Regions from separate parts of the Luteibacter sp. GL_149 genome, predicted to be linked through region 2. Evidence: riboswitches for the same ligand, from Rfam matches in the RefSeq annotation. Region 2 holds a riboswitch; the other holds the start of a gene.
The links. A riboswitch is a leader RNA that binds a small molecule or an ion and turns the genes downstream of it on or off. The one in region 2 is predicted to bind thiamine pyrophosphate.

Region 1 (3,391 bases), 1.6 Mb from region 2:
CATGTTCTGCCGTGCCTGCTCGAAATTCATCGCCATGATGTCGGTGCCTTGCGAAATCGGAAAAAAGGGCTGAAAGGATAAGCGCTTAGGGCACGAGTTCCTATAGATAAGGCTGCGGCCTGCAACACTCCCGACGAAGTGCCGGAAGTCATCGGAGCAACCTGACGGAAGTCATGCCCGTACTCATGGGGCGGTCCGATTGGTGCGTCAGACACCTGAACGGAGTTGTAGGACGAAACGCCGACCTATGGAAGCGGCCCGTGAACGCCCCCACCAATGATAAGGTAATCAGGCACTCAGCCGGACCCGTCCGGCTATGCCGGTCACTGCCCCAGGCAACCGGTCGAGCGCTTCGTAAACACTTGTGTACAGCGCACCGTCCAGGCGGCGCAACCGACCGATAAGCGAGGGCTCGCCGCGGGATTCGCCCGCGATACAGAGCCACGCTATCCACCTTGCCAGGCGGCCGCGCTCGAAAGCGGCCAGTCCGCTGAGGCTGGACCGCGCTGTGAAGGCATGGCGGCGGGCTCCCGCTCCGGTCTGCTCGATCCAAGCCGACAGCGCGCGTTGCGACTGGCGGTAGGCCGGGCTCAAGGTCAGTTCCGAAGTGGTGTTTGACATAGTAAATAGGTCGCCAGGCTGTTTGGCTGGTGTTATGGAAATAACTAAACCGACGCGTATAATAAAACCATGTTTCCTGTTTGTGAAGGTGCGACCATGAACGCCAGCCCGAAAGTGAAGACCCAGGGTCCGGGGCGTCCAAAGGATATGGAGAAGCGCGCGGCCATTCTCGAAGCCGCCAAGGCGCTTTTCACGCAGGGCGGCTTCGCCGGTACCAGCATGGATGCCGTGGCCGCGGCAGCTAGTGTCTCGAAACTCACCGTCTATAGTCACTTCGGCGACAAGGACAACCTGTTCCGCGAGGTGATCCGTTCGCACGTGCAGGATCGCCTGCCCGACGATCTGTTCTCCGCGCCGCCGGGCACCGACATCCGGGCCACGCTCACCAGCATCGCGCGCCGCCATTCCGCGATGGAGACGAATTCCGAGTCGGTGGGTACCTTCCGCGCCATCCTTTCCGACTGCCAGCAGGGTGGTAATCCGCGCTTCGGGCGTCTGCTGTGGGAAGAGGGTCCGGCTCGCATGCATGCGCTATTGCAGCGGCTCATCCAGGGCGCCGTCGAAGCCGGGCAACTGGAGATCGCCGACGTTCCTCGCGCAACCACGCAGTTCCTCTCCCTTTTGAAGGGCGATCTGGTGCTGCGCCGTCTGTTCGGTTGCGAGGACTGCGTGGTTCAGTTCGCCGATGAGGTGACCTCCAACGCCATGGCCGCCGTCGATATGTTCCTGCGGGCATACGCACCTCGCGACGGCGCTTAAGCGTTTCCCTTGGCCCTCGCTTACGCACCCCGCTTCGTGCTTGAATAGCCGTTGAAGCGGGGGTGCCTACCAAGGCTGAGAGAGTCCCTTCGAACCTGATCCGGTTAGCACCGGTGTAGGGAGCTTCGTCCACGGCCCGCGCCCTAGCGGTAAGGCCGTGCGCGGTGCCGTCGCTTCGTCTACTCCCCCCAGAGGACGCAAGCCGATGAATGCCATGCCTTCCGATCTCGCGCGTGCCGCGCAGGAACTCTCCGAAGCCGTCACCCGCCCGATGCCGGGCTCCCGCAAGATCCATGTCCAGGGCAGCCGCCCGGACCTACGTGTGCCATTGCGCGAGATCGTGCAGGCCCAGACCCCGACGCTGTTCGGCGGCGAGGAAAATCCCCCGATCACCGTTTACGACACGTCCGGTCCGTATACCGATCCGGACTACGCCGTCGATCTGGCCGTGGGCCTGCCCCCGCTGCGTGCCGCCTGGATCGCCGAGCGTGGCGACGTCGAGCGCCTTGACGGCCTGAGCTCCGAATTCGGCCGCGCCCGTGCCGTCGATCCGAAGCTGGCGGCCTTCCGTTTCACCGGTCTGCGCGCGCCCCTGCGTGCGAAGGCTGGCGCCAACGTCACGCAGATGCACTATGCGCGGCGCGGCATCGTCACGCCGGAGATGGAATACATCGCCCTCCGTGAAAACCAGCGCATCGAAGCGTTGCGCGACAGTACGCTGCGCAACCAGCACCCTGGCGAATCCTTCGGTGCGGCGCTGCCGAAGCTGATTACACCCGAGTTCGTGCGCGACGAAGTCGCCCGCGGCCGCGCCATCATTCCCGCCAACATCAACCACCCGGAAGCGGAGCCGATGATCATCGGCCGCAACTTCCTTACCAAGATCAACGCGAACATCGGCAACAGCGCCGTGAGTTCGGGTATCGCCGAGGAGGTGGAAAAACTGGTGTGGTCGATCCGCTGGGGTGCCGATAACGTCATGGATCTGTCGACCGGCAAGCACATCCATGAAACGCGCGAATGGATCATCCGCAACTCGCCGGTTCCGATCGGGACAGTGCCCATCTATCAGGCGCTGGAAAAAGTCGACGGCGTGGCTGAAGACCTCACCTGGGAGATTTTCCGCGACACGCTTATCGAACAGGCGGAACAGGGCGTCGACTACTTCACGATCCACGCCGGCGTACTCCTGCGTTTCGTGCCGCTGACCGCAAAACGCGTCACGGGCATCGTTTCGCGCGGCGGTTCGATCATGGCGAAGTGGTGCCTCGCGCATCACCGCGAAAACTTCCTCTACACGCACTTCGAAGACATCTGCGAGATCATGAAGGCATACGACGTGTCCTTCAGTCTTGGCGACGGCCTGCGTCCCGGCTGCATTGCCGACGCGAACGACGCCGCGCAGTTCGGCGAACTCGATACGCTTGGCGAGTTGACGCAGATCGCATGGAAGCACGACGTGCAGGTGATGATCGAGGGGCCGGGGCATGTCCCGATGCATCTCATCAAGGAGAACATGGACCGGCAGCTCGAGAAGTGCCACGAAGCGCCGTTCTACACTCTCGGGCCGCTGACGACCGATATCGCTCCCGGCTACGACCACATCACCAGCGCGATCGGCGCGGCGATGATCGGTTGGTTCGGCACGGCGATGCTCTGCTACGTCACGCCGAAGGAACACCTTGGCCTGCCGAACAAGCAGGATGTTCGCGACGGCATCATCGCTTACAAAATCGCCGCCCATGCCGCGGACCTGGCCAAAGGCCACCCCGGTGCACAGGTACGGGACAACGCGCTGTCCAAAGCCCGCTTCGAGTTCCGTTGGGAAGATCAGTTCAACCTGGGCCTCGATCCGGATAAGGCACGCGAATTCCATGACGAAACGATGCCGAAAGACGCGCACAAGTCGGCGCATTTCTGTTCGATGTGCGGACCGAAATTCTGTTCGATGAAGATCACGCAGGACGTCCGCGACTACGCCGCCGAACACGGCACGGAAGCATTCGAGGCC
Region 2 (3,391 bases):
TTCACGGCGTCGCCGGCGACCATGTCGCTCCCGATTGGCCGCCCATAACCCGCAGCGAAGTCGACGACCTGCTTCGGGGTTATGCCGTGTCTGGCGCGATCCACGGTATCGAGTGGCACAGCCCTCGCCCGTTATCGGCGGCATGTCTGGTGCGCACCGAAACGGCGACACTCTTCGTCAAGCGGCATCATCGCCGCGTCCGGACCGTTGCCACGCTGAGCGAAGAACATCGCTTCATCGCGCATCAGCGAGCGAGGGGTATTCCGGTGCCTCGCGTCATGTGCGATCGCAATGGAAACTCGGTCGTCGCTATCGACGTCTGGGTTTACGAAGTGCATGAAGCCGCTACCGGCATCGATCTCTACAGGGACGTATTTTCATGGTCGCCACTGGCTAATGTTGGCCATGCATTCACTGCCGGCCGGATGCTGGCCGCCATGCACGATGCCGCAACGGATTATGTTGCTCCGCAACGCAATACGCATATTCTTGTCGCCCGCTGCGACCTCATCGCGGCTCCCGATCCCATCGCCGCGTTGCAGGCACAGCTTCCCGATCGCCCGGGTCTGGCCGCCTGTCTGAATGAGCGCGACTGGATCGCGGACCTGCGACGTGCGCTGGCGCCATGGCATGGTCGTGCCCAGCCACGTATCGCACGGGAACCGCGACTGTGGACGCATGGCGACTGGCATGTTTCGAACCTCTTCTGGAGCGGCGACCGGGGCGATGCGTCTGTCGCCGCTGTACTGGACTTCGGGCTGGCGGCCGAAACCTTCGCCCTGTTCGATCTGGCGACAGCCATCGAACGCAATGCCATTGCATGGCTACAGCTCGAACAGCCCGATGCGGCGCACATCGATATCGCTCTTGCCTTGATCGAAGGCTATCGCCGGCGTCGGCCTCTGGACGCCGGCGATATCCACTTGCTCGCGGATATCCTGCCGATCGTCCACGTCGACTTCGCGCTCTCCGAAGTCGAGTATTTTCATGGTATTACCGCGTCTTCTTCCGACGCGGACGTGGCCTATACGGCGTTCCTCCTCGGCCATATCGCCTGGTTCCACACACCGCCGGGGCAGGCTCTGCTGCAGGCCGTCCGCGCGCTGGCCGGCTGATTCGTGGTTCAATACGCGTTCTAGAAGCGGGGGTGCCTGGCGTTGCCGGGCTGAGATAGTCCCTTAGAACCTGATCCGGTTAGTACCGGCGTAGGGAGCTTAAAGATTCAGGTCGCCCCCGGTGACCGGATCTCCGTCGCTTCGTCCGTATACCTCGACGACGACCATGATCAATCTCCGCACCACCTCTACCCTGCTTCTTCTGTCTGCCACGGCGCTCGTGCATGCCACCGACGAGCCGGCTACGCCACAGACCACCACGCTCGCTCCCGTGGATGTGAATGCGAAAGTCGCCAATGGCTATCGCGCCACCGATTCGCAGCTCGGTTCGTTCGGCGTATCGTTGCACGACGTTCCCGCGTCGATCACGGTCATGACGCGCGATCAGATCGACGACCGGCAGCCGCGAAGCCTGAGCGAACTGGTCCGCAGCGATGCCGCGATCGGCGATAACTACGCGCCGATCGGCTACTACCAGGATGTATCCATTCGCGGCTTCCCCCTGGATCTGGCGACCGGTTTCCGCTTCAACGGAACAATGATGTCCGCCGAGCAACCGCTCGCGCTCGAAGACAAACAGAGCGTCGAAGTGCTCAAGGGACTTGGCGGTATCGAAGCGGGCATCGTCGCACCCGGCGGCCTTATCAACTACGTCAGCAAACGGCCGGAGACCGTACACACGGTCACCGCCGGTACCGACTCGCACGGGTCGACGTACGAAGCACTGGACCTGGGCGCGTGGCTCAGCCCGACCTTCGGCGTGCGCGTCAACGCGGCAAACGAGAAAACGCACTCGTACATCGAACATGCGAATGGCCGCCGCAGCTTTGTATCGCTGGCAGCCGACTGGAAAATCGGATCGAAGACGACGATCGAGCTGGACACGGATTACCAGCACAGCGGCCAGCGCTCCGCATCGGGATACCAGTTACTGGGTGGCACGGACATTCCTCGGCACGCCTCCCGTACGCGCTTGCTCGGTTACGAGCCCTGGCAGCAACCCGTCGGCATCGCGGCAAGCAATACGTCGCTTCGCGCGAACTACCGTTTCAACGAGCAGTGGAACGCGCAGATCTCGGCGGGTCACAGTCGCACGAAAATCGATGACAACGTCGCCTTCGCCTATGGCTGCTTCTACGCCGAGTCGTGCGCAACGGGCGCTACGCCCGGTTACTTCTTCGCCCCGAACGGCGATTACGATGTCTACGATTACCGCAGCCCGGACGATACGCGACAGAACGACGAACTGCGCGGCGTATTGAGTGGTTCGTTCGACACCGGCGCAATCGGTCACGAACTGAATCTGGGCATAAGCGCCTTCCATCGGACGGTGGATCATCGCCCCTATGTTTACGACTACGTCGGTACCGCGAACATCGCCGATGCGCAGCCACCTTATTTTCCGCCATCGCCGAACGAACCCGGCCCATCCGCGCGTCGTCTCGACAGCTGGCAGCGCAGCGTGTTCGCGACCGATCGCGTGCACCTCGGCGAAGCGTGGCAGATTCTGGCAGGCGGCCGCTTCGTACGTCTTCACGAACGTGCTTACGACGACGCGGGTGCACCGCAACGCGATACCCGCTTCCAGAAATTCCTGCCGCAAGCCGCATTGATCTGGCAACCGATCGCGCCGCTGACCACCTATGTCAGCTATACGAAGGGGTTGTCTCTCGGCAATGACGCCCCGTACTGGACGTCCAACGGCGGGACGACATTGCCGCCCCTGCTCTCGCGACAGATCGAAGCCGGCGCCAAATACACATGGAGCGATGCGCTCGATCTTCAGGCCGCCGTATACCGCATTACCCAGTCGTATCAGTTCGCACAGCCGGACACGTCGGCCGCGGGATTCACCTTCGTGCAGCGCGGTAACGAAGTACATACCGGTATCGAGTTGAATGCGGCCGGCAGGATCAGTACGAATCTTCGCCTGACGGCCAGCGTCAACGTGATCGAGGCGCGCGCGCACGACACCGGCACGCCCGCGTTCGAGGGGCATCAGGTCGTCAACGTTCCCCGCCTGCGCACGGCCGTATATGCGAACTATCGCCTGCCGTTCGCCCCGCAGCTGAGCCTGCTTGGCGGTTGGCGCTATGCCAGCGCGAATACGGCGACGGCGGATGGTCTCGCGCGTGTTCCGGCCTATCACGTATTCGACGCGGGGCTGCGCTACGACATGGACATAGCCGGACATGCTCTGACGTGGCGACTGAACGTGGACAACGTCTTCAACCAATTCTACTGGCGGGACACAGGGACATCCGGCGGCGATCGCT

Region 1: it holds a riboswitch for thiamine pyrophosphate, as region 2 does, so the genes downstream of both, thiC (phosphomethylpyrimidine synthase ThiC) here and AC3IR3_RS10930 (TonB-dependent siderophore receptor) in region 2, are expected to answer to the same signal.

Annotation. Positions count from the first base shown of each region.
Region 1 covers NZ_CM174395.1:4,059,503-4,062,893, reverse strand. The annotation lists gene AC3IR3_RS17935 (protein-L-isoaspartate O-methyltransferase family protein) at 1-36, opposite strand, end outside; gene AC3IR3_RS17930 (hypothetical protein) at 289-621, opposite strand; gene AC3IR3_RS17925 (TetR/AcrR family transcriptional regulator) at 718-1,380, shown strand; TPP riboswitch at 1,429-1,519, shown strand; gene thiC (phosphomethylpyrimidine synthase ThiC) at 1,586-3,391, shown strand, end outside.
Region 2 covers NZ_CM174395.1:2,458,315-2,461,705, forward strand. The annotation lists gene AC3IR3_RS10925 (phosphotransferase enzyme family protein) at 1-1,115, shown strand, start outside; TPP riboswitch at 1,134-1,229, shown strand; gene AC3IR3_RS10930 (TonB-dependent siderophore receptor) at 1,282-3,391, shown strand, end outside.